DNA from 3 places in the Sporosarcina sp. SAFN-015 genome. Region 2 is predicted to be linked to each of the others. Evidence: riboswitches for the same ligand, from Rfam matches in the RefSeq annotation. Region 2 holds a riboswitch; each other region holds the start of a gene.

Region 1 (7,499 bases), on a different contig from region 2:
ATCATACCCGCCAATTGAAATTCCAGTATAAAAATTGTCATAAATGATATTGTTAATAATGATAACTTGCTCAGCATATTTACCGGCGTGTTCAGAAGCCGCTTCAATTCCGATATCACATTTATAAATAATATTCTCTTCTAAGGTTATATTTTTTCCACCATCTATGTAAATCCCCCCAGCGGAGTAATCCTCTCCATAAGCTGGATTACCGTATGAAGATATTTCGTAAACTGTATTATTTTTCACTACACCATTTCTTACAAAGTCAGCCTTTTCATCATTGGATATACCCTCATGGCCGATTAGATCAATCCCGATATTATCACTACGACGAACTAGATTACTTTCCACCTTGAAGCCGTCAATATTTCCATTAAGCACAAGAGCTTCACTTGAACCGAGTTTCAAATTTTCCACGGTATTATTAATTACTTTTATATCTTTCATTGGCCCTGTTCCATATATAGCGATTCCATGGGCATTTCCTTCTTCCGCATGGGTTTCTATTCTGCGCACATGGTTATTCTCTAATGTAATATGACTGCTAGAGCCAGTTACATAAATCCCTACTACCGTTTCATCTGCTACATCAGTTTTTATATCCTGTAACGTTAATCCATGAATCGTCACATAGTTTTTATCGTTTATCGTAACTAAGGAGGAGATGCCTGCTTGACCACCCTTTGCATTCGTTCCACTTAGAACAACTTCTTCTTTTTTGTAGGCTCTAAAAATAACTGGTTTTAATTTTATTCCACTATGTTGAACGATAAGTTTTTCATGGTATGTTCCTTTTCGGATATAAACAGTCGTTCCGGCTTCAGCTTCTAATGCTGCCTTTTCAAGTGTTCGAAACGGCTTTGACTTTGTCCCATCATTTTGATCATTTCCTTTTACGGAGACGTATAGTGCATTGTCCGTTTCGGGTGTACTGTCAGTTAAGACAAAAACCGCCATAATAGCAGCTACGACCAAGAGGACAATAATAATTTTCTTCATTTAATCCTCCCTCTTAGAATCAATCTGACGTATAAGTATATTCAAGCTAATGTATGATATAGAAGTCGCCGAGACCAGTAAAAAAGCGGAGGTGCCGTAAGAGTGTTCCTCAAACGGTCCTCCGCTTATCTATCTAGTGTCCTTTCATTAACCCCAAATCTCTTTTGACAATTCTACAATAAACTTCAACTTCTCCCACTGCTCTTCCTCTGTCAACTTATTTCCATGATGCGTTGAAGCGAATCCGCATTGTGGGCTTAAGCAAATTTGTTCAAGTGGTACAAATTTCGTCGCTTCTTCAATCCGCGATTTAACCAACTCTTTATCTTCAAGTTCCCCACTCTTAGATGTAATTACACCCAAAACGACCTTTGCCCCGCCATTGTTAATATATTGAAGTGGCTCAAAGCCGCCTGAGCGATAATCGTCATATTCCAAGAAGAATCCACCCACTTTTTCTTTTGCCAAAAATCTTTCAGCAATTATATCGTAACTGCCTTCAAAAGCCCAGTTGGATCGGTAATTTCCTCGGCATAAATGAGTTGTCACAAACAGGTCTTCAGGTTTCCCATCCAACACTCCATTGACCACACGAAGCGCTAAGTCAATTAAATATTCTCTTGAATATTTGCCGTCATTAAATGGAATATCCGGTGAAGAAAGGCCGGCAATATACACATCATCCAATTGTAAATAGCGGACGCCTGCCTCATAGAAAGCTTTTATTGCATCACGATATGTCTGGATAATATCTTTTGCATAGTCTTCAATATCCGGGTATATATTTTCATCTCTTATTCCGATATTAAACAATTGATTTGGACTTGGAATTGTTTGTTTGGCAACTGCACGTCCGTTAACAATTCCATTAAACTCTATGAAATCTTTAATATGCGGATGGTCAGGATTAAATGAAATTTTACCGATGTTACGAATATTATAGCGCTCCGTTTCTTCATCGCCGCTAAAAATATAGCCTTGTTCCGGTACATATCCTTCAATTCCGTTTAAATGCTCAAGGAAATCCGTATGCCAAAAACGACGCCTGAACTCTCCGTCCGTCACAAGTTCTAACCCAGCTTCAATCTGTTTATCAACGATTCTAGTTATTTCCGCTGTTTCTACGTTGCGAAGCTGCTCAGCTGTAATTTCTCTCTCTGCAAATAATCTTCTTGCTTCATGCAGGTTTTCCGGTCTTAATAAACTCCCTACGTGATCCGCCCTAAATGGTGCTGCTTTCGTAACTGTTTTTGTCATTGCTAAATTCCCCATTTCTTATTTTTTCTTAATAAGGAAAAAACCCTTCTCATATATAAGAAGAGTTCAGCAATAGTCGGCGTCCACTCTTCTTATCTCCAAGCTTTTCGCTACTGGAATTAGCACAGTTCTTTACAAGTCTGTTGCTGAGGCTTCATAGGGCCAGTCCCTTCACCTCTCTGGATAAGAAAGTCGCTTATTAAGTTATTCACCACTTTATATGTGAGTGGATTGAATGTCAAGTATATTTAGATATTTTTTAGTTTTATATATTTCTTATCGCCATCCGCTGATCCGGTCCGCTTTTTTTACAAATGCTGCGGACAAGGCATTCATTCGCGCCCGCAGCAGGTTTTTTCTTCCCTCGATCGTTCGTGTATAAATAAGTTCGCAATCCCCTATGCGCTTTTCACATTCTGCATGGAGAAATTGGGCATATTCTTTTTTCCTAGCAATTTCATAAGGAATGGCATGGACGTCTTTTCGTTTCAGCAAGCTGCCTGTACGGCGGATGATGAGATATCTAGGATTCTCAATCGGTGCAATGAACTCTTGCAAGGCGCCCATAAACACGTTCTTCTCATGTGTCGTCCCTTCCGTAAGCCAGCATGTATAGGCACCCATTCGGTCCTCGGTCACATGGATCATACCTTCCGTGTAAGGCGTGTGCACGGCTTTGGCATGATGGAGTGACAAGTAGATCGCCTTTCCGATTTCCGCCATGCTGGATTCGACAGAAGGATGCTTCATGTATAATCTCACAACCTTGAGAACAGATGGAAGACCGAATGCCATCCCTACAATCAACCCTAGCCATAACCCGCCCCCAACCGGAACGTCCCGAAAATTCATAAAAAATCGAACCGCATCAAACATCTCCCCTACAAGTGTGAAACCGGCTATGTAGGACAAGGCTTTCAATGAATGAGGCAAATAAAAAGGCCGGGGCAACGAACGTCTTTCAGTACTAAGTTCCTCCTCCATTTTCCGTCCCTTGTCAATGGCGCGCTGCCATCTTTCAAATAAACGATCTCGTTCCGATGCTCTCTCGTAAGTCCGTTCGTTCAGCATCTTGATTATTCGTGGCGTATAGGGTGATTCTTCAAGATTCAGCCTCGACAGCCCTGTCTCAATCAGGTCCTCTTTCTCACTCACCCCAACAAGTGATCGGAAACGGCGGGTCAGTAATGCATAATCATGCCCCGGGTCTGCCACGTCACGATCCACACATACGAGATGCCAGATGGATGAGGTCTTGCTGGGATTATTCCTATCCACCCGGATGGCTCTTCCACGCATCTGATTTGATTGCATGAACGAGCCGACATAGGAAGCGATGATCAGTGAGTTGATACACGGCGCATCCCATCCCTCCCCGAGCAAGGCCGCTGTTCCGATTAAGACTTGAAGGTCACCTGATGTAAACACCTCTGTCAGGACGGCAACCATCTTTTGCCGATTTCCGGCTGTCAAATCGGCACGGATATACGAAGCATCATGCGCTAACGCTTTCCACTCAATCTCAATTCCCTGGCGTTTTGAAACTTCCTGTGCAAGCCTTTGTTCGCTTTTCGGCAGAATGACAAGTGAACCTGTCAGAATTCCTGCTTTCACATGAAGGCCAGCCTCCCGCCGGATTTTCTCAAAGATGGGCACAACGCCAATGCGTCGAAGTGGCAATTCATCAACTGAACTAGCGGGCAAATCCTCAAGATGGATGTAATCGGTCAAGATGACCATTCGCAGTTTCTCTTGCAGTAGCTGTTTCTCCCATTTCACAATCTCACAAATGCCCGCTAGTTTGGAGATACTATGAGTAAGCTTTCGATTCATTTTTGCCGTGGAAAGCAGCTTGACGCTTCTTCGCTCGATTGCTCCTATTTGCGATAGCTGGAATTTAATCCGCTTCCGCAAATTGTCTGTATCCGTCACCCTTTCATCAGAAAACAAAATTCCCGTTAACAGTTCTTCAAGCCATTCGTATGTAAACGGTGGCAGTGTGTGCTCGGGCATTCCCAAAATAGACATTGCTTCTTTGCAGTGTTCACTGCCCACCTGCTTAAGGAAAATTAACATGCTTGAAAAATAGGCGGGCTGATCAAGTATTTCTTTTATGTATTCTCTGGAATCTTTCATCCACGGATGGTTTTCAAGCAGTTGCTGTAGATATCCATCGGCAAAAAGTTCCTGGACGAATTGATCCGCCTCTTCTCGAAAGTGAAGAATCATTTTCAGCTCTTCCCCTTCAGGAGACGAGAAGTGGACATAATCCTGGTGCGGACAGAGCTCTCTCTCCTTTACCAGTTCAGGGACACTTATCTCAAGATCGATTGGCCCGCATAGTTCCACATACCGCTCCCATTCCAGAGCGGACACGTCGAATGGCGGTGTAGCCGTCAAGGCCACTACATGGATATCTTGTAGAGAATTCCGGAGAGTCATCATCGACTTCCACCAAGCCGTGCGTAAATGATGCGCTTCATCCAAAATAAGTGTGCCGAAGCCGAACTCAGCAAGACTCCGTCGGATGCCGGCTTTATCCGATTTCACAGCTTCCTGATTTGATTCAAGTTCCTGATCATCTCCGGTTTCCTCTTCAATATCCTCGGAATTATCGGTTTCTTGATAGGCGCCATGCAGCGCCTGATAGGTCGTCACCGTAATGAAATTCGGTTGCGCAATATCCATCGATAGCCATTCAGGCTGCTTCCCTCCCAAGAATAATTCAGTGAAGCGTTCTTTCCATTGCTGTTTGATCGCAAGGGTGGGTGCAATAATTAAGGTCGGTTGATTGATTCTCAACATGATTTCCAATCCCAATACCGTTTTCCCCGAGCCGGGAGGGGCAACTAGGTGGAAGTGCCCGTTTGACAGATGGCTGTCTAATGCTTGAAGGGCACGAGCCTGATAAGACCGCCATTCATAACAGAATTGAATGTCCTTCGGGAATGAATTCATCAAATCACCTCTCCGTTCGCAAGTCGGTTAATGGCAGCTTCTACCCTTTACGCTTCGTACCCTTATAAAGTTTCAAATACCCCGTCTGTTGTTCCTCCACTGATTTCACAAAAAAGACACCCATCCAAAAATAATCGGATACGGTGCCTTCAAATACCTCAATAACTTACTCGCTTACTTTCCCTTCAATTGCCCAAACAGTTCTTCCACTGTCTCGAAATCCACATCATCGTATTTCGTTAACGTAACCAAGTCACTCGGAAGCTGTCCGACCCTTTCAATCTGATCCTCATGTAGTTGAGCGAAGAAACTTGGATTGCCGTCGAACTCCTCTTCGGTTAGAGAGACCTTCGCTAATTGATCGGTGACAATCACGTAATCCGAATTATAGAAGAAAATGAGCTTCCCCGGGTTTGCCAAATCCACCTCGCGCCTCGCTATCTCTTCTTCAATGTAATGTTTCAGTTCTTCGAATAATACCTCATCATCCTTCTCACTGAACCCTTCCGCATCTTCATGCAGTCCCTCCAAGTTATTCGGCAGTTCGCTCATGATCCGCACCTCTTCTTCGGCACCGAGCATCATGAGAAAACGTTCCGATTCCTTGAAACGTTGCGGCAACAGGAATTCGTCCCGAAGGAAGTGTGGGATTTCAAGACTTTTGTCTTTATAAACGATTGTGCGAACAGTTGCTAGGCCCGGCATTGTATCTGCCAGGTTCTCCGAATCGGCCGCTGCCTCAAAGTCTTCGGTGAGTCCTTTTTGTTGTTGAATGTTTGAGCGGATTAAGGCCTCCATACTTTGCAGCCTTGCTTCCAATTCGGATACTTCTGTTTCATCGCCTTTCTTTGGTTCGGGATCTTGATATGCCGGTACTTTCACATCCTTCGGGCAGTACTTACTAACATACCACCCGATGATCGTATAGATTGCCTCCCAGGAAAGAAGAGCCTCCGAATACCGAAATGTCCTCGTTTCATGCGCTGCGGAATTTCCGTTCATTCGAACCTGATGAAGCGCATCAAGAACTTCCTTTTTCAACAACCCCTTGCTCTCCAGCAGGTCGATTCTGTCTTTCAGTTTAAGATGGTCCTCGCCTGACAGTTGTTCCGCCACCATGACCCGCTGCAAAATCGCCTCGACAAATGTCCGCGAGTGCATCAGCATCGTCTGAGGGCTGGAATAAATGCCTTTCTCCAGCTCACTAGCTATTTCAGCCAGCTGTTCGGACACTGGCTCTAAAAATTGATAAAAATAGGATGGGTTATTTTTCATGACCGAAGATCTCCTCATGAGTGCGTGTATTTGACGGCGCAAAGCCCTTGCACTGTATTTTCCCCATTGAAAGACCCTATTAAACAATCGGTATCCAGCCCTGTGGAACGCTTCTTTTTACCCGTCAAATGCTATCAGCAAGTCACTTAACAAACAGCTCACTCATGTAAAGCTTTTCTCTCTTTCTAACGATAGGAATTAAAGAAATCTTAGTCTATTCTAATAAACTTGCTCAAAAATTCTGACGAAACCCGTCATCCTTCTCTGCATAATAAACAATCTTATCTTTATTTAAATACCACATAGATATCTCGTTATTTTTTCATTTATACATAAAAAATGCGCATAATCTTATTTAACATCTAGATTTATGTGCATTTTCAAGTTTCTTTTATCTTTAATTCTCTAAATTGTTGCTTTTAGTAAATGTTCAATTTCCTCAAAAAGTGGTTGGTTTAAATAACCCTTAAATGGATGGTTCTCGAAAATGTTTTATATTGTAAAATTATAACGTATAGAATAAAAAATATTTATAAAAAGGAGTAAGGCATGAAGGTAGCTCTCATAGTTTCATTCATTTTTGTAATTATTGTTTTAGCTGTCGGACTAATTTTGACCATATCCGCAGCTAATTCTATGAATAAAGGTTACAAGAGTGAAAACAGTTTTTCTTCTCTGCTATGGGCTTATCTTTTAACAATCCCATTTATTGTTATAGTGACTCTTATAGCCATATTTATCTTTCAGTAACAACAGAGGACGGTTCCTGAGACAAAAAGTACTTTTTGTCTCAGGAACCGTCTAAGATTTCTTAAAAATGGAGGAACTAAAAAGTTATTGGAGTTCTTTAGAACTTAGACATTTTCAAACTTTCCCCCATTATTTATTAGCGCGTAGACAAACCTAGAAATGCCTTCTTTTATTGTAGCTTCGTTCCCTCTGCCATAAGTAAATCGAACGTATCCATTTTTTGATCCCATTATTCTCCCAGGTACAAATGAAACACC
Region 2 (7,499 bases):
AAATGCGACATAATCCATTTCCCCGCTGTCCGCCGTCTTCAAATAGTCGGCAAGGCAGAGGAACGGCTCCTTGCTTTGACGAGGGAACGTGAAACGTTCGATTTCCGTCTTCCCGTCTTCCGGATCATAAATGATGACGTCGTCTCCATCCGCCTGCGCAGGGAAGAACTGGTACATGCCGGAAGCGGATAACTGTCCCGATTCTAAGAATCCAGTGACCATTTCATGAAGCTGCACCGCTCGCTCCTCTCCATTTGCAAGCATCTTATCGACATTGCCGCGCAAGCCTAAATGATGCCCGATCAACGTTCGCATATTAACGTAGGGATATAAATGCGAAACGGAATAATCTCTTAGAACACGTCTACGAAGATCCGATGGTACGAATACAGGTGCATCCTCCCGTACTGTCTTCACAGGCCTCGGCAATACTGCAACCGCAGTATCCCGTGTCGCTCGGATCGCCTCCGACTCAAGCCGCTTTTCCTGCTTCTCAACAAGTTCATTTAACAAAGCCTCTTTATCGCCGCCTTGCAATCGGTTCGCCAGTTCAAGCCCTTGCATCGCGTCCTTTGCATAAATGACTGGTCCATCATATTCCGCGGCAATCTTCGTTTCCGTAAATCTACGGGTCAACGCAGCTCCTCCAACCATGACAGGCGTATCAATACCTGCTGCCTTGAAATCCTGAGCGGTTATCACCATTTGCTGCGCCGATTTTACAAGCAACCCCGATAACCCGATAATGTCCGGCTTTTCTTTTCGGATGACATCAATGAGCGTCGCCGGAGTCACTTTAATACCAATGTCGATGACGCGATACCCGTTATTGCTCAAAATGATATCGACGAGGTTTTTCCCGATGTCATGGACGTCGCCTTTCACAGTCGCTAACACGATCTTCCCTTTGCCGGAATCATCCTCTTTCTTCTCCATGAACTGCTCGAGGAATGAAACCGAAGCCTTCATCACTTCTGCACTTTGCAATACTTCCGCGACGATCAGCTGGTTGTCGTTGAATAGGCGTCCGACTTCGGACATCCCTTCCATCAAAGGTCCATTAATGACGTCAAGTGGCGTGTCATACATCTTAAGCGCAGCCTCTAAATCGGGGATCAACCCTTCCTTCGTCCCTTCAACGACATAATACGCAAGCCGCTCGGGCACCGTCTTTGGAATATCGTCTTCGGTTTTCTCCTTCTTTTTATCCCGATAGAAATCAGTGAAATCTGCTAGCGTCTGATCTGTCGTATGGAATAGCAGATCGTTCGCTAGATTTATTTCATTCTCCGGAATCGACGCGTAACGTTCCAATTTCTCTGTATTGACAATAGCGTAATCGAGTCCTGCCTGCGTGCAATGATATAAATACACCGCGTTCAGCACTTCCCGGCCAACAGGGGGCAGTCCGAAAGAGACGTTGCTTACACCTAGCGTCGTTAATGAACGCGGCATTTTCTCTTTGATCAGACGGATGCCTTCAATCGTTTCAACTGCCGACCCGATGTATTGTGCATCACCTGTTCCGACAGGGAAGACGAGCGGATCGAAAATGATATCTTCAGGAGCGATTCCCCATTTATTTACAAGTAAGTCATAGGAACGCTCGGCAATTTCGAGCTTTCGTTCCCGTGTCACCGCCATCCCGATTTCATCGATTGTCCCGACGACGACGGCAGCGCCAAATTTTTTCACGAGAGGAAGTACCGCGTCGAACCGTTCTTCGCCATCCTCCAAGTTGATCGAGTTGATGATCGCTTTCCCTTGAGAGAATTTCAACGCCTCTTCAATTACTTTTTCATCTGTCGAATCGATGACGAGAGGCACTTTCACTTTTTTGACGACTTCTTGCATGAAATTCTTCATATCTTCAAGTTCATCCCGGTCCGGGTTTGCAAGGCAAATGTCGAGAACATGAGCGCCGCCGCGAACTTGGGCACGTGCAATCTCGGAAGCCTCCTCAAACTTCTCCTCTACGATCAACCGTTTAAATTTCCTAGATCCGATGACGTTCGTCCGCTCGCCGATTAACAATGGGCGCATCGATGGGTCGTACAACAACGGTTCAATCCCCGAAACGGCATGATCATGCCCATTCTCCGGCTTTTGTCGTGGAGCGAGTCCGTCCACAGCTTCGCGGATCGCACGAATATGATCAGGCGTAGTTCCGCAACATCCGCCAACCATGTTCAGCCATCCTTTATCTGCAAAACCTTTTAGTTTTTGTGATAACGATTCAGGCGATTCATGGTAATGGCCTTCTTCATCCGGCAGCCCGGCGTTCGGATAACAAGTGACAAAGCTCGTTGCAAGATCAGAGAGCGAGCGCAGATGGTCTGTCATGAATTCCGGGCCTGTCGCACAGTTCAACCCTACTGAAAGCGGCTTAATATGCTCGATGGAAATATAAAACGCTTCGATGCTTTGACCGGCTAGCGTTGTACCCATAGGTTCAATCGTCCCGGAGATCATGACAGGCAGTTCAATGCCTGTTTCGTCGAATGCCCGCTTGATTCCGATTGTTCCGGCTTTGACGTTGAGCATATCTTGGCTCGTTTCCATCAATAAAATATCAGCGCCGCCTTCAATCAGTGCTTTCGCTTGAACGTAGAAGTCCTCGGAAAGCTTATCGAATGTAATCCCCCCGGTAACGGAGAGAGTCTTCGTAGTCGGGCCAATTGCACCGGCGACGAAACGCGGCTGCTCAGTTGTCGAGTAATCGGCTGCGCACTGTTTCGCGATTTCCACAGCCTTTTTGTTAATTTCAGAAGCGCGGTGACCGAGACTGAATTCGTCCAGTACGAGGGGAGTACCCCCGAATGTGTTTGTGCAAATGATATCGGCACCCGCCTCTAAATAGGCACGATGGATTTTATCGAGAATATCAGGGCGGAGGATGTTCAAATATTCATTGCAACCTTCATATTCTTCGCCACCGAAATCGTCCGCGGATAGATCTTCCGCTTGCAGCATCGTGCCCATCGCTCCGTCTATGATGAGAATTCTATTTTTCAGTTGTTGTTCAATAGGATGTTTAGGCATGGACGATATTCCTCTCCTTCTCCGCATCAAGCTGTTTTATATGATTGATCAGTTCTAACGACATGTCATAGCGAAGGAATGGCGTAATAATGTAGATGCCGTTGAATAGCTCGGCGGCAGTGTCGATCAGTTCCTTTGAAATGTTGACGCCTTCCTGAGTCGCTTTTTCACGGTCATCCCCGCAAGCGGCCATCCTTTCGAGCACCTCTTCGGATAGTTTAATGCCAGGAACTTCATGGTGCAGGAATTCCGCATTTCGAATATTCGTGAGAGGCATGATGCCGATGAAAATCGGTGTATCTAAATGCTTCGTCGCTTCGTATATGTCGATGATCTTCTCTTTCGTATAGACGGGCTGGGTAATGAAATAATCGGCCCCGGACGCGATTTTCTTCTCAAGACGTTGTACAGCGCGATCGAGGACGCGAACATTCGGATTAAATGCGGCAGCGACCGAGAATTTTGCTTTTTTGCGCAGCGGTTTGCCTGTGAAGGAAATGCCTTCGTTCAATTGTTTAATGAGCTGCAACAGCTCCATGCTTGATACATCATAGACGCTCGTAGCGCCTGGGAAGTCGCCAACCTTCGTCGGGTCGCCGGTAACAGCAAGGATATCATGGATTCCTAGCGCATCAAGCCCCATTAAATGAGATTGCAAACCGATTAAATTATGGTCGCGGCACGTCAGGTGGACAAGCGGCCGTACGTGATGCTCATGCTTTAAAATTGAGCCCATCGCCATGTTGCTAATGCGAGGGGAGGCGAGGGAATTGTCCGCCATTGTGACGGCATCTACACCAGCTGCATATAATTTATTCGCTCCTTCAAAGTACTGCTCGGTTTCCAAATGGCGAGGCGTGTCGAGCTCTACGATGACCGTCCGCTCTGTCTTCGCTTTTATGTGAAGAGGTTCGTGTTTTGCAGGTTCCGCTTCCCGGATGACAATCGGCTTTTGTGGAGTGACGGTTTTTTCCGTTACCGGCGGCAATCCCGCCAATTGCTTTTTGGCAGCTGCAATATGTTTTGGCGTCGTTCCGCAGCATCCGCCGATGAGGCGTACTCCCTCTTCACGAAGGAACGTTGCTGCACGGCCGAAATAGTCTGCTTCGGACGCATAGACGATACGGCCATCCTCGACGTCGAGCAAGCTTGCGTTCGGGGCTGCTGATAAGAATGCTCGCTCTGGAATTGACACTTTTTCAAAAGCTTGGATTGTGTGGTACGGGCCTAGCCGGCAATTAACACCGACAATATCAGCGCCTATTGATTCCAACTGGTGAAGGGCATCATTCAGATTCATGCCATTTTGCAATATGCCAGGCTCATCCATCGCTACTTGTGCAATGAGTGGGATATCCGTCAGCTTCCGCAATTCAGTAACGACGGCCGATAGCTCTTCAAAATCATAATATGTTTCCAATAATAGTCCGTCGGGATCGCCGGATAGCAATGCATCTGCCTGTTCGCGCATCATCGTCAGCACTTCGGCGATAGAGGCGTCGCTTTTCCGGATGCCACGCAGTCCTCCGATTGTCCCGAGCACATATTGATTGCCAGGCGCTGCTGCATGCTTTGCGATTTGAATCGCCGCCTCATTGAATTCCTTCACCCTATGCTCTAAACCATAGCGGGCGAGCTTAAGGGAATTGGCGCCATATGTATTCGTCTGAATCACATCCGCCCCCGCGTCGATATATTCACGGTGGATCTTCTCGATGATTTCCGGCTTTTCAATGTTCAATTCCTCATAACTAAAGTCAATGCCATATGAATAAAGCAGCGTTCCCATTGCGCCATCCGCCACTAGTACATTATCTTTCAACCGATCAAGCAATCTCATCAGAAATCATCCTCTCTTCAAGTCTGCAACTTCCTATACAATAAATTTCGACAGCAATGAAAAATAAAAAAGCCTTCGAATAAAAAGAAGGCTTTACATATGCGAAATCTCGCTCCTTCTCATCTATCAGGCCGAAATGGACCTGCTGGAATTAGCACCTGACCGAAACGGCTGGTTGCTGAAGCTTCGACGGGCCAGTCCCTCAGCTTCTCTTGATAAGAATTTGTTATGCAGTTGTTTGAATAATTTAAAACATCATATCGTTAATTGTCCGCCACGTCAATAGGTGAATTATGATAGAATAGGCGTATGAACAAAAAGTAGAAGGTGAATTCGTTGAGGATCTTCAAATTTTCCGTTCCGATTGCACTCCTTGTCGCCGGTGTTTCGTGGTGGATGCTCCATAAGGATCATCAAGAAGTGCCAGGGATGACTCGAGTATGGATTACAGTAGGTGCAGCTCTCTTAAGCGGGTTAATTGCCCATTTTTTATTTCCGAAAAATGAAGACAAGAAGCATTAATACAGAAATCGATAGCGACTTAAGCTGTCGGTTTTTTTGTGCGCTGCATTTAGGTTAACTTTAATAAAATTCAGGTTGACACAAATTGAGTTAACTTATATTCTATTGAAGATAACTCAAATTACGAGGTGGATTATGACAACAGCTTCAGTGAAAACGAAAAGTGGGATGAGCGCTCTCAGTCTCGTCTACTGTGGGATGTTTGCGGCATTAATGATGATTGGGGCAAATATTACATCGTTTGTACCGTTTCTTGTGATCGGCGGTGTGCCTATCACATTGCAAACGTTTTTCGCAGTGCTGGCGGGGCTTCTCCTAGGAAGCCGACTTGGCGCAACAGCGATGACAGTTTATATGATCGTCGGATTGGCGGGGGCGCCGGTCTTCTCGAAATTCCAAGGAGGATTCGGTGCTATTCTCTTACCTACATTCGGTTTTATCGTTTCCTTTATTATTGTCGCGTATATCGCGGGTAAGATTGTTGAAAAATATGGGGGTTTGAGAAGCTATATCGTTGCAGCTTTAGTCGCAATGAGTGTGAATTATTTGTTCGGAACAAATTGGATGTATGCAGCTTATAAGCTATGGGCAGCAGCCCCTGATGCATTCAGTTATAAGGTTGCATGGGCCTGGATGATACCGCCGTTGCCGAAGGATATTTTCCTTTCCGTTCTTGCAGGAATCTTCGGCCATCGGATGTATAAAGTTCTGAAAGTGAGGCGTGCGCATTGATGAATTATGAGGAGCTTGCAGATCGCATCCTCAATGGAGGAGCTTTATCAGATGAAGAAGCGCTTTCCATTTTGGATTGCCCGGATGATGATCTGCTTCCGTTGTTGCATGCGGCCTATAAAATTAGGAAGCATTATTATGGAAATAGAGTGAAGTTAAACATGATCATCAACACAAAATCTGGTCTTTGTCCGGAAAACTGTGGGTATTGCGCGCAGTCGATCGTCTCAAAAGCCCCGATTGAGAAATATGCAATGATGAAACAGGAGGAAATCGTGGCGGGGGCTGAACGTGCGGCGTCTGTAAAGGCAGGAACGTATTGTATCGTTGCAAGCGGTCGGGGACCGGTCAATCGGGAACTTGAAATCGTCATTGATTCCGTTAAGGAAATTAAAGCGAAGCATAGAGACATGACTGTCTGTGCTTGTCTCGGCATTTTGAAGCCTGAACAAGCAAAACGTCTGAAAGAAGCAGGTGTCGATCGCTACAACCACAATATCAATACGTCTGCCGCACATCATGATAGCATTACGACATCCCACACATACAATGATCGCGTGAATACGGTCGAACTAGCGAAGGAAGCTGGAATTTCGCCGTGCTCAGGCGTTATCATCGGTATGCGGGAGACGAAAAAGGATGTAGTTGCAATGGCACGTAGTCTGCATGCGATGGATGCCGATTCGATTCCTGTTAACTTTTTGCATGCGGTGGATGGGACGCCGCTCGAAGGGATGAATGAGCTGACACCACGCTATTGCTTAAAAGTGCTATGCCTCTTCCGCTTCATCAATCCGACGAAGGAAATCCGAATTTCGGGTGGTCGGGAAGTGAATCTGCGGTCGCTTCAGCCATTCGGTCTTTATCCGGCAAATTCGATCTTTATCGGTGATTATTTGACGACTGCCGGACAAGAAAGCGATCGGGACCGGCAAATGCTAATGGATCTTGGATTCGAAGTCGATTTGGAGCCATTAACGAAACAGCCGGTAACAAGTTGAATAAAGATAACAAAGGGCGATCCTTCAAGTTGATGAGTCTCAACTTGAAGGATCGCCCTTTTTCATTGATGGCGGCTGCCATAAAGAAAAGTCTTCTTGTTCCATGAAATACTCCTTTACCGAAATTGAACCGTCAAAAGGTATTGCTTCAATCGTTTCGAGCATGTCATCAAACTGGGCTTCTTTAACTGCAGAGATATTTCTGTTCGTTATTCGTGCAGGAAGTTGATGTTCCTCAATCGTTTTAACCCATTCTTCCAGCGTCGGCTCACTGATGATGACCGTCTCGAAATATTTCATATCCCCATTATCCTCCCGATATCGATAAAGAAGACGGGCACCGATATAATCGTTTTTCTTTC
Region 3 (7,499 bases), on a different contig from region 2:
CCTATAGCGATAATGATTCGCCATATAAGGCCAATCTTCCATTTCATAAGATGTCCTCCTCAGGTGTACAAATGTTTATGAAAACAACAACACCACTTTATCATAGTAAAGAAAAAATGGGAACAGTTATTTTGAGTTTTGTACTTTTAAATGAAAAAACCGTCTACATCCGATTGACGGAAGCAGACGGTTTTTCAATTATTTTACTGGCACGACTGAGCCGCCCCACTCTTTCAACATGAACTCCTGGATTTCCTCGGTTTGCAACACTTCTACGAGTGCTTTGATTGCGGCGCTGTTTTCATCACCTGAACGAACTGTGATAACGTTGACATATGGTGAATCAGTCTCTTCAAGCGCAATTGAATCCTCAAGTGGATTTATACCTGCATCGATGGCATAGTTGGAATTGATGAGAAGTGCGTCGCCTTCACCATTTTTATAAAGTGTCGGCATTAAAGCTGCTTCATAATCGGGTTCAAACTTCAGATTTTTAGGGTTGTCCACGATATCGCCAAGTTCAGCTTTAACTTTATCAACACCCTCAGCAAGTGTGATCAATCCTTCTTTTTCAAGCATTTCAAGCACACGGCCATGATCCGAAACCGAGTTGCTCATAAGGATCGTCGCACCTTCAGGCAATTCATTTAACGATTTATATTTTTTTGAATAAACACCCATTGGTTCGATGTGGATTCCTCCCGCGTTGACAAAGTCATAGCCGAAATCAGCAATTTGACTTTCCAAGTAAGGGATCGTTTGGAAATAGTTCGCATCCAATAGTCCTGATTCCAAGTCTTTATTCGGCAAAATATAATCTTGGTATGTTTCGATTTCCAAGTCAAAGCCTTTTTCCTTCAACAACGGCTTCACTTTTTCCAAAATGACGGCATGCGGCGTGTTGGAAGCGCCGACGACGATTTTAGTCTTCTCTTCCTTCCCACCTGCACTGTTGCTGTTTGCGCCTTCTTCTTTATCTTTCGTTCCGCATGCTGCTAATGCGAGCACAAGAACCGTTAATAATAATGCGGTTAAAATCTTTTTCATCATGTTCTCTCCATTCTTAGTTGGTTTATATAATTAACAGGTACTTCCTGTAAATTATCGTTTGTCCAATTTCCTCACTGCAAAATCGCCGATAATTTGAATCGCAAATACAATAATCAGAATAATAATAGTTGCAACAACCATCACGTCAGAGCGGCTTCGCTGGAATCCTTCATAATACGCGAGGTTCCCGAGTCCGCCTGCTCCTATGACTCCAGCCATTGCTGTATATCCGACAAGCGCAATCGCCGTTACCGTAATTCCCGAAATAAGAGCGGGCATTGATTCGGGCAGCAACACTTTAAAGATGATCGTACTTGTTTTTGCACCCATCGATCTTGCTGCCTCGACTACACCTTTATCAATTTCACGCAATCCGATCATGACCATTCGCGCATAAAATGGTGCAGCCCCGATGACAAGCGCAGGTATTGCAGCTTCTGGACCGCGTATTGATCCGACCAACAATGTCGTAAACGGGATAAGCAAAATAATCAAAATGATAAATGGAATAGAACGAAAAATATTAACAAATGCTCCCGTCACGCCATACACCAATCTATTTTTCCATAATTGCCCCGGACTTGATAAGAATAGAAGAACGCCAAGTGCTAGTCCGAAAACAAATGTATATAAAGTAGAAAGCCCAGTCATATATAACGTTTCAAGAGTTGCTTCCCACATTTTTTCCCAATCTACATTTGGAAATAACTCTTCAATCATTGCCGATCACCTCTGTCTGTACACCTAGCTCATGGAGATAGGCAATCGCCTGATCAACATCATCTTCATTGCCAAGAAGCTGTAATATAAGCGAGCCATAAGCGCCGCCTTTTGTATGGGATATGTTCCCTTGGACGATATTTACATCAATGTCGTATTTTCGAATCAAACTTGCCAACACAGGATGCTCAGTCTTCTCTCCGACAAATGCGAGTTTGATGAGCGTTCCTCCTGGTATATGCGCAAGAACCTGTTCAGTTCCCGCAGGTTCCGTCACTTGGGAAACAAAGCGCTTTGTAATCGGTGCTTGCGGTGATTGGAATACTTCAAGTACGGGACCGATTTCCACCACTTTTCCTGCTTCCATGACCGCCACGCGATGACAGATTTTCCGGATGACATGCATTTCATGTGTGATCAAAACAATTGTTAGCCCAAGCCGTTCATTAATACTTGTTAGAAGATCAAGGATAGCATCTGTCGTTTCCGGGTCTAACGCAGAAGTCGCTTCATCACAAAGCAGCACTTCTGGATCGTTCGCCAACGCCCTTGCGATACCGACACGTTGCTTTTGACCGCCGGACAGTTCCGATGGATAAGCATTTTCTCTGCCGCTCAGACCGACAAGCTCGATCAGTTCTGCCACTTTTCGTTCCCGATCCGCTTTCTTCACTCCGGCGATTTCAAGCGGAAAAGCTATATTCTGTTTAACAGTCCGGGACCAGAGCAAGTTGAAATGTTGAAAGATCATGCTGATTTTTTGTCTTGCTTCCCGAAGCTCTTTACCTGTGAATGCCGATATTTCACGATTTCCAATTTTGATTGTTCCCGTTGTTGGTGTCTCAAGACCATTCAATAAGCGGATCAATGTACTTTTCCCAGCACCACTATAACCGATGATGCCGAAGATCTCTCCCTCATCAATCGTCAAGGAGACGTCATCTACCGCCAAGATTTGATCGTTCGTTGCACCAAAACTTTTCTTAACGTCTTTTAATTGAATCATCATTATCACCTCTACTACTATCTTGTCCAAAATAAAAACCTTTCTGCAGACAAGCAGAAAGGCTACAACGTTTTATAAATAAACGTCCATCCGATCTCTCATCTCTCAAAGCAAACGCTTTGTGTGACTTGGCACCATTTCACTTTCGTGACGGTTGCCGGGCTTCATAGGGCACTTCCCTCCACCTCTCTTTATAAGAGCGACATATTCAGTTAAAGTTAATAGATATACTTATATCATGTCTGTCGGCAGAATGTCAACCTATCTTTTCGAGAAGATGCGGAATGGAATGGAACGCATAGATTTTATGTACTAATTGTCCATCCTTCTGAATTAGTAAACAAGGGACACTTTCAATTTCATAATCGACAGCGAGTTTTTCTACATAATTCATGTCCGCTTTCCCAATGGGCAAGTCAGGTTTCATGGCGGCAATGACTTCAATCATCTTGGAAGCAATTGCACATGTTCCGCACATTGGTGTATATAAATAAAAAATCGATTTTGGAAAATCGACTTTGCTCTTTTCCCATTGTTCACGTGTCCAGTTTTCAATATTGGCCACTATTTATCACCTTCAAAGTAAGAATTCGGAATGCACTTCAAAATTCGCGGCTAGTAGGACGGCTGCAAGCACACGGTATGGAGTCGTTTCAACTTCGCGGTAAGTCCGTTCCGTATAAAGGTGTATCGCTTCAGGAAAATACCTTTTGAATAAAGCTCGGATCTTATCCCCTGACTCATCAGCGTCTAGAAAAACAAACATTTCAAACTCTTCATAAGGCGTTAGCATCTCTTCGATCCGATACGGACTGACTGTCCCGTTCGTGCAAATGATTTCAACCGGTTCTGCAAGCACCTTTTGCAATCTTTTCCGGTCCGATCCACCTTCAACGATCAAGACTTTTTGACTGTCCATCTGCCCGCCTCCTTAAAGGATACCCATATGCACAGAATTAATTGTTTGGTTTCCATTGAAAAAAGCGCCGGAGTCATAGATCCAGGCGCTACTTTTACGATTACTCGCCGACAGTCATTTTTTCGTAGTCTTCAGCTGACATAAGTGCATCAAGCTCAGATTCATCCGAAGCTTCTACAACAACCATCCAAGCACCTTCATATGGAGATTCATTCACCAATTCAGGGCTGTCTTCCAATTCTTCGTTTACTTCAACTACTTTACCGCTGATAGGAGCGTATAGTTCGGATACTGTTTTCACCGATTCAACACTACCGAACGGCTCGTCCGCTTTCAACTCATCTCCAACTTGTGGCAATTCAACGAATACGATATCGCCAAGTTCGGATTGTGCAAAATGTGTAATACCGATACGATACTTTCCGCTTTCATCTTTTACCCACTCGTGTTCTTCTGAATAACGCAAGTCTTTAGGTGTGCTCATCCCATAACCCTCCATAAGTAAACATTTATTGATTCACATTCAATTTTGACATATTCCGAAGCTAAAGACAAGAAGGTATATTATGCTCCCCATACTTCTTGGTACTCATCTTCCTTAAAGCCGACAGTCACTTTTGAGCCGTCTGTTACAATCGGTCTTTTCATGAGCATGCCATCTGTAGCGAGCAAGCTCATTTTTTCATCATCCGTCATTTCTGGGAGCTTGTCCTTCAAGTTCAAATCACGGTATTTCATTCCGCTCACGTTGAAGAACTTCTTAATATCAAGACCTGAATTCGCGATCATTTCCTTCAGTTGCTCTTTTGTCGGCGGGTTTTCAGCGATGTTGATGTCCTCGAATTCAAGCCCGGCGTTTTCCAACCATTTTTTCGCTTTCCTGCAAGTCCCGCATTTCGGATATCCGTAATAAGTCATAGCCATTTCGCAACACCTCCATTTTTCTCAAGTATAACAGAGAAACCGCCCAGGTATAAAATAACCTGGGCGGTGTACGATCAAACGATGTATTTTTCAGCATCGATCAATTTGACGGATGCTTCACGTTTTTTCGCGATAATATTATACGGATTCGAACGTGTCAACTTGCGGAGTGCAGAAAGCATCATCCGTTGGTTATCGCCTTCAACGGATGCAAGAAGGGTCTCCTTCGCATCCTTTTCAATTGCTTCGAACGCTTCTTGGCAGAAGATTTCTGTGTAAAGGATTTTTTGTTTCTCCTTCTCTTCCCCGTTTTTCGCAATCGCTTTTTCTGTCCGGAGTAACGCAGATTCCATAGCGAAGATGTTGTTTGCAATATCAGCGATATTCACAAGAACTTCCTGCTCTGATTCCAGTTTCGTACCGAAACGTTGAGCAGCCATACCTGCTGCAAGCAAACCGATTTTCTTCGCGTTTTTCACAAGCACCTTTTCTTGAGCAAGTGCTTCGTCGCCAATTTCTTCAGGCATCATCATGAGCAGTTCTTCCTGCAAGCTTTGCGCCTGTTCAAGCAATGGCAGTTCGCCTTTCATCGCTTTTTTCAAAAAAGTGCCTGGAACGATCATGCGGTTGATTTCGTTTGTTCCTTCAAAGATACGGTTAATGCGGGAATCACGGTAAGCTCGCTCCACTTCGTATTCTTGCATGAAGCCATATCCGCCGTGCAATTGAACAGCTTCATCGACAACATAGTCAAGTACTTCGGAACCGACAACTTTGTTGATGGAGCATTCGATTGCGTATTCAGCAATGGAAGCTGCAACCGCTTTTCCGTCTTTTTGCTGTTCTGGCGTCATTTGGCTGTTGCGTTCTTCAAAATAACCGACTGTGCGGTAAATTAAGCTTTCTGCTGCATAGATCTTTGAAGCCATTGTCGCAAGCTTCTCTTTTGTTAGATTGAATGACGAAATCGGTGTCTTGAATTGTTGACGCTGATTTGCATACGTAACCGCCAATTCAAAAGCCCGTTTAGAACCTCCAACTGTGCCTACTCCTAGTTTGTAGCGGCCGATATTCAAAATGTTGAATGCGATAATATGTCCTCTACCTACTTCACCAAGAAGGTTTTCAACCGGCACTTGTGCATCTTCAAGGATAAGCGTGCGTGTGGAAGACGACTTGATTCCCATCTTCTTTTCTTCTGCTCCGACAGACACGCCAGGGAATTCCCTTTCGACGATGAATGCCGAGAATTTATCGCCGTCTACTTTTGCATAAACAACGAATACATCCGCAAATCCAGCGTTTGTAATCCATTGTTTTTCACCGTTCAAAACATAGTGCGTGCCTGCTTCGTTCAATCTCGCAGTTGTTTTGGCCCCAAGTGCATCTGAACCGGAACCTGGCTCAGTCAACGCATAAGCTGAGATTTTGTCACCCGTCACTGAATTCGGCAAGTATTTTTTCTTTTGTTCTTCGTTACCGAAGAGGACGATAGGCAATGTACCGATTCCTACATGCGCTCCGTGGGTGATGGAGAAGCCGCCTGCTACAGACATCTTTTCGGATATCAAAGCGGATGAAATCTTGTCAAGGCCTAAGCCGTCATATTCTTCTGGTACGTCTGCTCCAAGAAGACCAAGGTCTCCTGCGGATTTGAGTAGTCTGACAGAATGCTCAAATTCATGGTTTTCTAATTTTTCAACGACAGGTAGTACTTCGTTTTTGACGTAGTCTTCTGTTGTTTTTGCGATCATTTTTTGTTCATCTGAAAAATCCTCAGGTGTAAACACGCGTGATGCGTCGATTTCTTCGATAAGGAATGCTCCTCCACGAATGAAATCCTTTGTTGTTGTTTCAGTCATTTTATTATTCCTCCCTTATTTTTCATCAAATTAAAGCAGCTCAAACACTCCGGCTGCGCCCATTCCGCCGCCGATGCACATTGTGACGACGCCGAATTGTTTGCCTTGGCGTTTCAATTCATTCATTAGCTTCAAAGTCAAAACAGAGCCAGTTGCGCCAAGTGGATGGCCTAAAGCAATTGCGCCGCCGTTGACGTTCACTTTATCCATATCCAAGCCTAAGTGGCGGATGACTTGCAATGACTGAGATGCGAATGCTTCATTCAATTCCCATAGATCGATATCCTCAATGGAAAGTCCCGCAAGCTTCAGCGCTTTCGGAACAGCTTCAATCGGTCCGATACCCATCACTTCAGGGGGCACGCCTCCTACAGCAAACGAACGGAATTTCGCGATTGGCTTCAAGCCTTTCCCTTCAGCGATTTCACGGTCCATGACTAGCACAGATGCAGCTCCGTCAGACGTTTGCGATGCATTTCCTGCGGTGACAGAACCTTTCACTGAGAAAGCTGGGCGTAATTTCGCCAACACTTCCATCGATGTGCCCGTTCGCACGCCTTCGTCCATTTCAAACAGGACTGTTTTCTCTTGATATTTTCCTTTTTCATCGACGAATCGTTTCACAACTTCTACTGGGACGATTTCATCTACGAATTTCCCTTCAGCGATTGCTGCAGCCGCTTTTTCATGGGAACGAACTGCAAATGCATCTTGGTCTTCTCGACTGACGCCATATTTTACTGCCACTTGTTCGGCTGTATGGCCCATTCCCATATAATATTGGGGAGCTGTTTCAGCAAGCTTGAAGTTCGGTCGGATCGTATTCCCCATCATGGGTACCATACTCATCGATTCGACGCCGCCAGCGATGATCGCCTCGGAATGACCAAGCATGATCCGCTCAGCAGCATATGCGATTGATTGGAGACCCGAAGAACAGAACCGGTTAACCGTAATGGCAGGCGTTGTATCAGGTAATCCTGCAAGCGCCCCGATATTGCGAGCGACGTTCATTCCT

The links. A riboswitch is a leader RNA that binds a small molecule or an ion and turns the genes downstream of it on or off. The one in region 2 is predicted to bind S-adenosylmethionine.
Region 1: linked by a shared signal. The riboswitch ahead of ACR65H_RS17915 (5-methyltetrahydropteroyltriglutamate--homocysteine S-methyltransferase) and the one ahead of ACR65H_RS04330 (bifunctional homocysteine S-methyltransferase/methylenetetrahydrofolate reductase) in region 2 are both predicted to bind S-adenosylmethionine.
Region 3: linked by a shared signal. The riboswitch ahead of ACR65H_RS10450 (methionine ABC transporter ATP-binding protein) and the one ahead of ACR65H_RS04330 (bifunctional homocysteine S-methyltransferase/methylenetetrahydrofolate reductase) in region 2 are both predicted to bind S-adenosylmethionine.

The regions. Positions count from the first base shown of each region.
Region 1 covers NZ_JBPFDR010000015.1:13,724-21,222, reverse strand. The annotation lists gene ACR65H_RS17920 (right-handed parallel beta-helix repeat-containing protein) at 1-1,002, opposite strand, end outside; gene ACR65H_RS17915 (5-methyltetrahydropteroyltriglutamate--homocysteine S-methyltransferase) at 1,150-2,259, opposite strand; SAM riboswitch class I at 2,349-2,449, opposite strand; gene ACR65H_RS17910 (DEAD/DEAH box helicase family protein) at 2,536-5,217, opposite strand; gene ACR65H_RS17905 (DUF4145 domain-containing protein) at 5,392-6,492, opposite strand; gene pdxR (MocR-like pyridoxine biosynthesis transcription factor PdxR) at 7,347-7,499, opposite strand, start outside.
Region 2 covers NZ_JBPFDR010000002.1:266,172-273,670, forward strand. The annotation lists gene metH (methionine synthase) at 1-3,042, opposite strand, end outside; gene ACR65H_RS04330 (bifunctional homocysteine S-methyltransferase/methylenetetrahydrofolate reductase) at 3,035-4,882, opposite strand; SAM riboswitch class I at 4,999-5,104, opposite strand; gene ACR65H_RS04335 (histidine kinase) at 5,219-5,404, shown strand; gene ACR65H_RS04340 (biotin transporter BioY) at 5,540-6,136, shown strand; gene bioB (biotin synthase BioB) at 6,136-7,137, shown strand; gene ACR65H_RS04350 (hypothetical protein) at 7,177-7,499, opposite strand, start outside.
Region 3 covers NZ_JBPFDR010000005.1:55,321-62,819, forward strand. The annotation lists gene ACR65H_RS10435 (dicarboxylate/amino acid:cation symporter) at 1-47, opposite strand, end outside; gene ACR65H_RS10440 (MetQ/NlpA family ABC transporter substrate-binding protein) at 199-1,047, opposite strand; gene ACR65H_RS10445 (methionine ABC transporter permease) at 1,102-1,770, opposite strand; gene ACR65H_RS10450 (methionine ABC transporter ATP-binding protein) at 1,763-2,776, opposite strand; SAM riboswitch class I at 2,872-2,976, opposite strand; gene ACR65H_RS10455 (thioredoxin family protein) at 3,033-3,341, opposite strand; gene ACR65H_RS10460 (toprim domain-containing protein) at 3,354-3,695, opposite strand; gene gcvH (glycine cleavage system protein GcvH) at 3,796-4,179, opposite strand; gene ACR65H_RS10470 (arsenate reductase family protein) at 4,260-4,619, opposite strand; gene ACR65H_RS10475 (acyl-CoA dehydrogenase FadE) at 4,694-6,481, opposite strand; gene ACR65H_RS10480 (acetyl-CoA C-acetyltransferase) at 6,512-7,499, opposite strand, start outside.